DNA from 3 places in the Embleya sp. NPDC005971 genome. Region 1 is predicted to be linked to each of the others. Evidence: riboswitches for the same ligand, from Rfam matches in the RefSeq annotation. Region 1 holds a riboswitch; each other region holds the start of a gene.
The links. A riboswitch is a leader RNA that binds a small molecule or an ion and turns the genes downstream of it on or off. The one in region 1 is predicted to bind thiamine pyrophosphate.
Positions count from the first base shown of each region.

Region 2: another riboswitch for thiamine pyrophosphate. It lies ahead of thiO (glycine oxidase ThiO); the one in region 1 lies ahead of thiC (phosphomethylpyrimidine synthase ThiC).
Region 3: another riboswitch for thiamine pyrophosphate. It lies ahead of ABZ374_RS36605 (cytosine permease); the one in region 1 lies ahead of thiC (phosphomethylpyrimidine synthase ThiC).

Region 1 covers NZ_JBEXUX010000035.1:57,279-59,541, reverse strand. The annotation lists gene tenA (thiaminase II) at 49-714, shown strand; gene ABZ374_RS27835 (hypothetical protein) at 846-1,046, shown strand; TPP riboswitch at 1,098-1,206, shown strand; gene thiC (phosphomethylpyrimidine synthase ThiC) at 1,198-2,263, shown strand, end outside.
Region 2 covers NZ_JBEXUX010000001.1:440,751-443,013, reverse strand. The annotation lists gene ABZ374_RS01895 (FAD-dependent oxidoreductase) at 1-1,109, opposite strand, end outside; TPP riboswitch at 1,224-1,335, shown strand; gene thiO (glycine oxidase ThiO) at 1,346-2,263, shown strand, end outside.
Region 3 covers NZ_JBEXUX010000058.1:53,294-55,556, reverse strand. The annotation lists gene ABZ374_RS36605 (cytosine permease) at 1-1,159, opposite strand, end outside; TPP riboswitch at 1,155-1,298, opposite strand; gene ABZ374_RS36600 (CHAT domain-containing protein) at 1,494-2,263, opposite strand, start outside.

The DNA.
Region 1 (2,263 bases):
GGGATCCAGTGATCGGATCTCGGGATCCGACGACCGGGAGTACACCTGATGGCGCTGCGCGACGAACTCTGGGCTGCGATCGAGGACGTCTACGCGGCGATCCTGGACCACCCGTTCATCCACGGACTGACCGACGGCACGTTGCCGCGCGAGGCGTTTCGGCACTACGTCGTGCAGGACTCGCACTACCTGCGCGATTACGCCAAGGCGCTCGCGGTGTGCGCGGCCAAGGCGCCGGACGAGGCGACGACCGTGCAGTTCGCGAGCGACGCGGCCGGCGCGATCGCCGCCGAGCGTTCGCTGCACGAGGGCTTCATGGTCGACTTCGGCAGCTCGGTGGCCGACGCCACCGCGACCGAACCGGTGTTGCCGAGTACCCGGGCGTACGTCAGCTACCTGCTCGCCACCGTGCACAACGGCTCCTTCGCCGAGGGCGTCGCGGCGGTGCTGCCCTGCTACTGGATCTACGCCCGAGTGGGTGACGCCCTGCTGGCCAAGGGCTCGCCCGACGAGTTGTACGAGCGCTGGATCGCCACCTACGGCGCCGAGGAGTTCCAGGCGACGGTGCGCGCGGTGCTCGATCTGGTCGACCGCGTCGGCGAGGACATCTCGGCGACCGAGCGGGCCCGGATGGTCGAGCACTTCACCACCACGGCGCGCTACGAGTGGATGTTCTGGGATGCCGCGTGGCGCGGCGAGCGCTGGCCGGTCTGAGCCCGTCCGGGCCGGTCCGGGCGCATCCGGCCGGCCCGGAACCGCCTGCCCGGATACGACGTGTCCTCCCGGGGAATGTGCTCCCCGGATGTGCACGTCTCGCGTGGGTTCGCGTGACTGGGGGTTGGACGATGGAGACATGGCCGCGCTGGGTGCGCATCGGCGTACCCGCGCTCGTACTGGTGCTGCTGTGCTGGTTGCTGATCTGGCTGTTCTCGGCCTTCCTGTGGGTCATCGTCAAGGGCGTGGTCGGGCTGTGCGTCACGGTCGGGATGGTCGTGCTCGCCCGCACCGCGGTGGTCGGCCGAAACCCGCGCGACCCGCTCGGCTGAACCCGGCGCTGGTCGTGCGGCCGGGGGTGTGCCAGGGTGGGGGCGCACCACACGGAGATACACGGGAGCTCGGGGCACCGGGCTGAGAGGGCGCTGAGGCCGCGCCGACCGCAGAACCTGACCGGGTAATGCCGGCGTAGGGAGCCTTTCCATGACCTCGCACGACACTTCGCTGCCCGCTGCCCCGTCGGCCGACCCGGTCGGCGCGCACACGGTCACCAGCGGACCGATCACCCCCGCCCACCACCGCGGTTACGTCGCCGGATCACGCGAGGATCTGCGCGTTCCGGTACGCACGGTGCATCTGACCAACGGCGAGACGGTTCGCCTCTACGACACCTCGGGCCCGTACACCGACCCGGCCTTCGAGGTGGATGTGCGCCGCGGCCTGCCCGCGCTGCGTGCGGCCTGGATCGAGGAGCGCGGCGACACCGTGCGCTATGACGGCCGGATCGGGGCGCTGACGCCGGCCGGGTTCGCGGTGCCCGGTGCCGGGGCCCGACCCAGGCGCGCGTCCGGCTCCGAGGCGGTGACCCAACTCGCCTACGCGCGACGCGGGCTGGTCACCCCGGAGATGGAGTTCGTGGCGATCCGCGAGGGCCTGGCGCCCGAGCTGGTCCGGGACGAGATCGCTGCCGGACGGGCGGTGTTGCCCGCGAACATCAACCACCCCGAGATCGAGCCGATGGTGATCGGCAAGAACTTCCTGGTCAAGGTCAACGCGAACATCGGCAACTCGGCGGTGACCTCCTCGATCGAGGAGGAGACCGACAAGCTGGTGTGGGCGATCCGGTGGGGCGCGGACACCGTGATGGACCTGTCCACCGGCAAGGACATCCACACCACCCGCGAGTGGATCGTGCGCAATTCGCCGGTCCCGATCGGCACGGTGCCGCTCTACCAGGCGCTGGAGAAGGTGAACGGCAAGCCCGAGGAACTCACCTGGGAGCTCTACCGGGACACCGTGATCGAGCAGTGCGAGCAGGGCGTGGACTACATGACGGTGCATGCCGGCGTGTTGCTGCGCTACGTGCCGCTGACCGCCCGGCGCAAGACCGGGATCGTCTCGCGGGGCGGTTCGATCATGGCCGCGTGGTGCCTGGCCCATCACCGGGAGAACTTCCTCTACACGCACTTCGCCGAGCTGACCGAGATCCTGCGCGCGTACGACGTGACCTACTCGCTCGGCGACGGACTGCGTCCGGGCTCGATCGCGG
Region 2 (2,263 bases), on a different contig from region 1:
AGCTTGCGGCCCTGGGCCAGGTCGCGCGGTCGGGCGACGGCGAGCAGCGCCACCAGCCGGTCGCCGGCGAACCAGCCCGCGGTCCACTTGCCGTCCTCGTCCGCGCCCCGGAAGACCAGTTCGTCGCTCGCGCCGTGCCGGCCGACGTACTGGACCATCCGGCCGAACTGGTCGGACCAGAAGTAGGGGACCGGGTCGTACGCCTGGTCGCCGCCGAGCAGGTTGGCCACCAGCACGCGCGGCGCCTGGAGCGCGTTGTCCCAGTGTTCGACGTTCATCCGGGTGCCGTAGCGGGCGGACGGGAAGTCCACGCAGTCGCCGACCGCGTATACCCCGGGCATCGAGGTGGCCAGGTGGTCGTCCACCTCGACGAAGCCGCGCTCGTTGCGGGTCACGCCGGAGTCGGCCAGCCACTCGGTGGCCGGGCGCACCCCGATGCCGACCACGATCGCGTCGGCGCGCAGCCGGCGGCCGTCGGTCAGGTGCACCGCGCCCGCCTCCAGCCGATCCACCCGCGCGCCCACCAGCAGTTCCACGCCGGCCTCGGCGTACCACGGCACGAACCGGGCGCCGACGGCCTCCGGGAAGGGTCCGGCGAGCGGGGTGGGCAGGGCCTCGACCACGGTGGTCGGGCAACCGGCGGCGGCCGCGGCGGTGGCCACCTCGGCGCCGATCCAGCCCGCGCCGACGATCACCACGTGGGCGCCGGGCACCAGTGCGGCGCGCAGCGCGCGGGCGTCGTCGATGGTGCGCAGCACGTGCACGCCGGGGACCTCGGCGGCGCCGGGCAGGTCGATCACACGCGAGCCGGTCGCGATCACCAGTCGGTCGAAGGCGATCTCGCCCGCGTCGGTGTCCACCACGCCCGGGCGCAGTCCGGTCGCGGTGCGGCCGAACAACACCTCGGTCTCCAGCGCGGCCCAGTCCGCCTCGAAGGACGTGTCGTCGGTCTTGCCGCCGAGCACCTCCTTCGACAGCGGCGGCCGGTCGTACGGCGCGTGCGCCTCGGCCCCGAGCAGGGTGACGCGACCGGTGTACCCCTGGTCCCGCAGCGCCACCACGGTTTGCAGGCCGGCCATGCCGGCGCCCACGACGAGCACGTTGTCCATGAAGGGCACCCTATGACGCGGCCCGAGACCGCCGACGCGCAGGGTCTTGACTCAGTCAAGGACATCGTCGGCGTACTCGGGCGCTCCCGGGCACCGGAAACCGGTGTCGTAGTGTGGAGAGGTCACGGGAGCCCGGTGAGACCGGGCTGAGAGGGGGGCTGCGAGCCCCCGACCGTCCGAACCTGATCCGGGTCATACCGGCGAAGGGAGTTCTTCTCACCATGGCCGGACCCACCATGTCCGAGCACCCCACCGATGTCGTCGTGGTCGGCGCGGGCGTCGTCGGACTGTCCGTCGCCTGGCGCGCCCGCACCCGCCACGGACTCTCGGTCACCGTCGTCGACCCGACCCCGGGCCGAGGTGCCTCGCACGCCGCCGCCGGCATGCTCACCCCCGTCTCCGAACTCCAGTACGGCGAGGAGAGCCTGCTCCGGCTGAGCATCGAATCGGCCCGGCGCTACCCCGAGTTCGCGGCCGAACTGGCCGAGGCCGCGGACCTGCCCTCGGGCTACCGCGCGTGCGGCACGATCGCGGTCGCGCTGGACGCGGACGACCGGGCCGTCCTCAAGGACCTGCACGCCTACCAGCAACGACTGGGCCTGCAATCGTCCTGGCTGACCAGCCGCGAGTGCCGGCGGCTCGAACCGATGTTGTCCCCGGCGATCACCGGTGGCCTGCACGTCGAGGACGACCACCAGATCGACAACCGTCGGCTGGTCGCGGCGCTGCTCGCGGCCTGCGCCCGGGCCGGCGTCGCCTTCGTGCGCGAGGGCGTCGAGCGGGTCCTGGTCGCCGACGAGCGCGCGTACGGCGTGCGTACGGTCGGCGGACGCGACCTGCTCGCGGACCAGGTGTTGCTCGCGGCCGGTTGCCGTTCGGCGCTGATCCCGGGCCTGCCGCCCGAGGTGGTCCCGCCGGTGCGGCCGGTCAAGGGCGAGATCCTGCGGCTGAAGGTACCGCCGGCGCTGCTGCCGCTGCTGTCCCGCAACGTTCGCGGCGTGGTCAAGGGCGGCAGCATGTACCTGGTCCCGCGCGCGGACGGCGAACTGGTGATCGGCGCGACCGAGCACGAACTCGGCCACGACACCGAGGTGACCGCGGGCGGCGTGTACGAACTCCTGCGCGACGCACACGAACTCGTCCCCGGCATCACC
Region 3 (2,263 bases), on a different contig from region 1:
CGACCATCACCCAGCGCGCCGGCGCGTGGTCGCCCAGGTCCCAGCCGGCCCGGCCGCGCCCGGCAAACAGGTCCACCGCGAGCACGCCCAGTAGTGGGATGAAGATCGAACCGATCAGCGACAGGAAGCTCGCGTAGGTGTCGAAGTCGTTCACCATCAGCGCGAACCCGGTGACCAGCGCACCCACACCCAGGCAGAGCACCCGGCGATCCACCCGCGGCGCGAGGTTCTGGATGGACATCGCGGTGCTGTAGACGTTGGCGAAGCTCTGGTCCACCTCGCGCACCACCAGCACCGCGAAGAACACCCACCCGGCGGTGACGCCCAGGAACGAGTCGAAGATCTTGTCCGGGTCGCCGCCCACCTGGGCGAGGGCGACCAGGCCGAGCAGGTAGCACCAGATGCTGGTGATCGAGAACCCGCTCAACGCGGCCCAGAACGCGGGCTTGGTGCCGCGCGAGTGGCGGGTGTAGTCGGACGCCAACGGGACCCAGGAGACCGCGACCGCGAGCGCCGCGTCCATCGCCGGGAAGAACCCGGACCACGAACCCTCGGTCATCGGCGGCAGGCCCTCGCGCCACAGCTGCACCGAGAAGTAGAGCATCGCGATGCCCACCGCGACCGTCACGTAGCGGCGCAGGATCCGCAGCATGCCCAGCGGGCGCAGCGTCATCGCCGTGGTGACCGCGCCGGCGGCGACGATGTAGAGCCAGTGCGGGCCGTCGCCGTCGGTCATCGCCTCGATGCCGATCGAGATCACCAGCAGCTCGAAGGTGCCCCAGCCGATGCACTGGACGATGTTGAACACCGTCGGCACGTACGAGATCTTGGTGCCGAACAGGCCGCGCAGCACCGTCATCGCGGGTGCGCCGCTGCGTGCACCGGGGATGCCGGCGACCGCGACCATGAGCGTGCCGATCAGCGTGCCGCCGACGGCCGCGACGATCGCGGCGACCATCGACAGTTGCGGGTAGCCGACCGGGGCCAGCACGTACAGGGCGCCGGAGAAGCCGAGCAGGCTCACCCCGAGGTTGGCCCAGAACGCCGCCTGGTCGCGGAAGCCGAGGGTGCGTGGTGGGGCGGTGTCCAGGATCAGGGGTGCCTCGGCGCCGGCGTGCGGCGTCTCGGGGCGTGCGTCGTCGACGACAGGAGCCGACATGGCTCTACCTGCTCTCCCTACGCCGGCATTACCCGGACAGGTTCAAGCGGTCGGTGGCCCCGGGGTGTGCACCGGCTCGACGCCGACACCCCATGCCGCCCTCTCAGCCCGGTTGGTCCGAGCTCCCGCGATGGCGTGGCGAACAGTACGCGCCTCGCGGGCGGCTTGGGAAGGCGGGGTGGGGGAAGGCGACCTCGGGCCGGGTCGCCCGGCGGGCGCGGGAGATGCCCCCGGGTGGTGATTCGCGCCGTCCCGGGCGGGTGCGGCAACGTCCTGGGCGGGCAGGCGGCACCGACCCGGATCGGCGGCACGTGCCGTTTTCCACGGGTAGGGCTCACCATCCCGAGTGGGTGAAGCCCGCCCAGCCGGTCAGGTCGTCCGGGACGATCGCGCGGGCGCGGGCGGCCAGTTCGGCCGGCATCGCGGCCGGGATGCCGCGTTTGGGGTCGCGCAGCCACAACTGCGCGGTACGCACCGCCTGGGCCGGGGGCAGGTCGCGGCGGTCGAGGTAGTGGTGGGCCATGTACAGGACCAGCGCGGTGGTCGTCTCGTCCACCGGCCACAGCGTGGACACCACCGTGTGGGTGCCGGCCGTCAGGTATTCGGCGCCCACCCGCCAGGTCTCGTCGTGACCGCCGGCCGGTACGAACGCGATCGGGTCGCCGGCGGTCCGGCCGATCTCGATCGGGCTTCGCCGGACCGGCTCGCTGCTCCGCCGCGCGGCGACCTCGCACAGCAGGCGCGGTGCGCCGATGTAGGAGATCTGCGCGTGTTGCAGCGCGTGCCGGCGGCGGCCGTCGACGAGTGACCAGGCCGCGTGCCACGGGACCATGCCGAACGGTCCGGCGGGCAGCAGGACCAGGGACGGCGCGCGGCCGAACGAGCCGGGCAGCGCGGTCAGTACCGGTTCCATCACCGCGCCCCAGGCCCAGCCGCACAACGCATCGAGCAGGTCCGCCCAGTTCTCCCGATCGCCCTCGGCCAGGGCCAGGCCGTAGTCCAGTTCGGGCAGGTCGAGCACCCGCGTCGTGCCGTCCGTGCCGGTCAACACCGCTGCGCCGGGGACGAGTTGCACCAGCGCGTCGCTGCCGAGCCGGCCCAGCG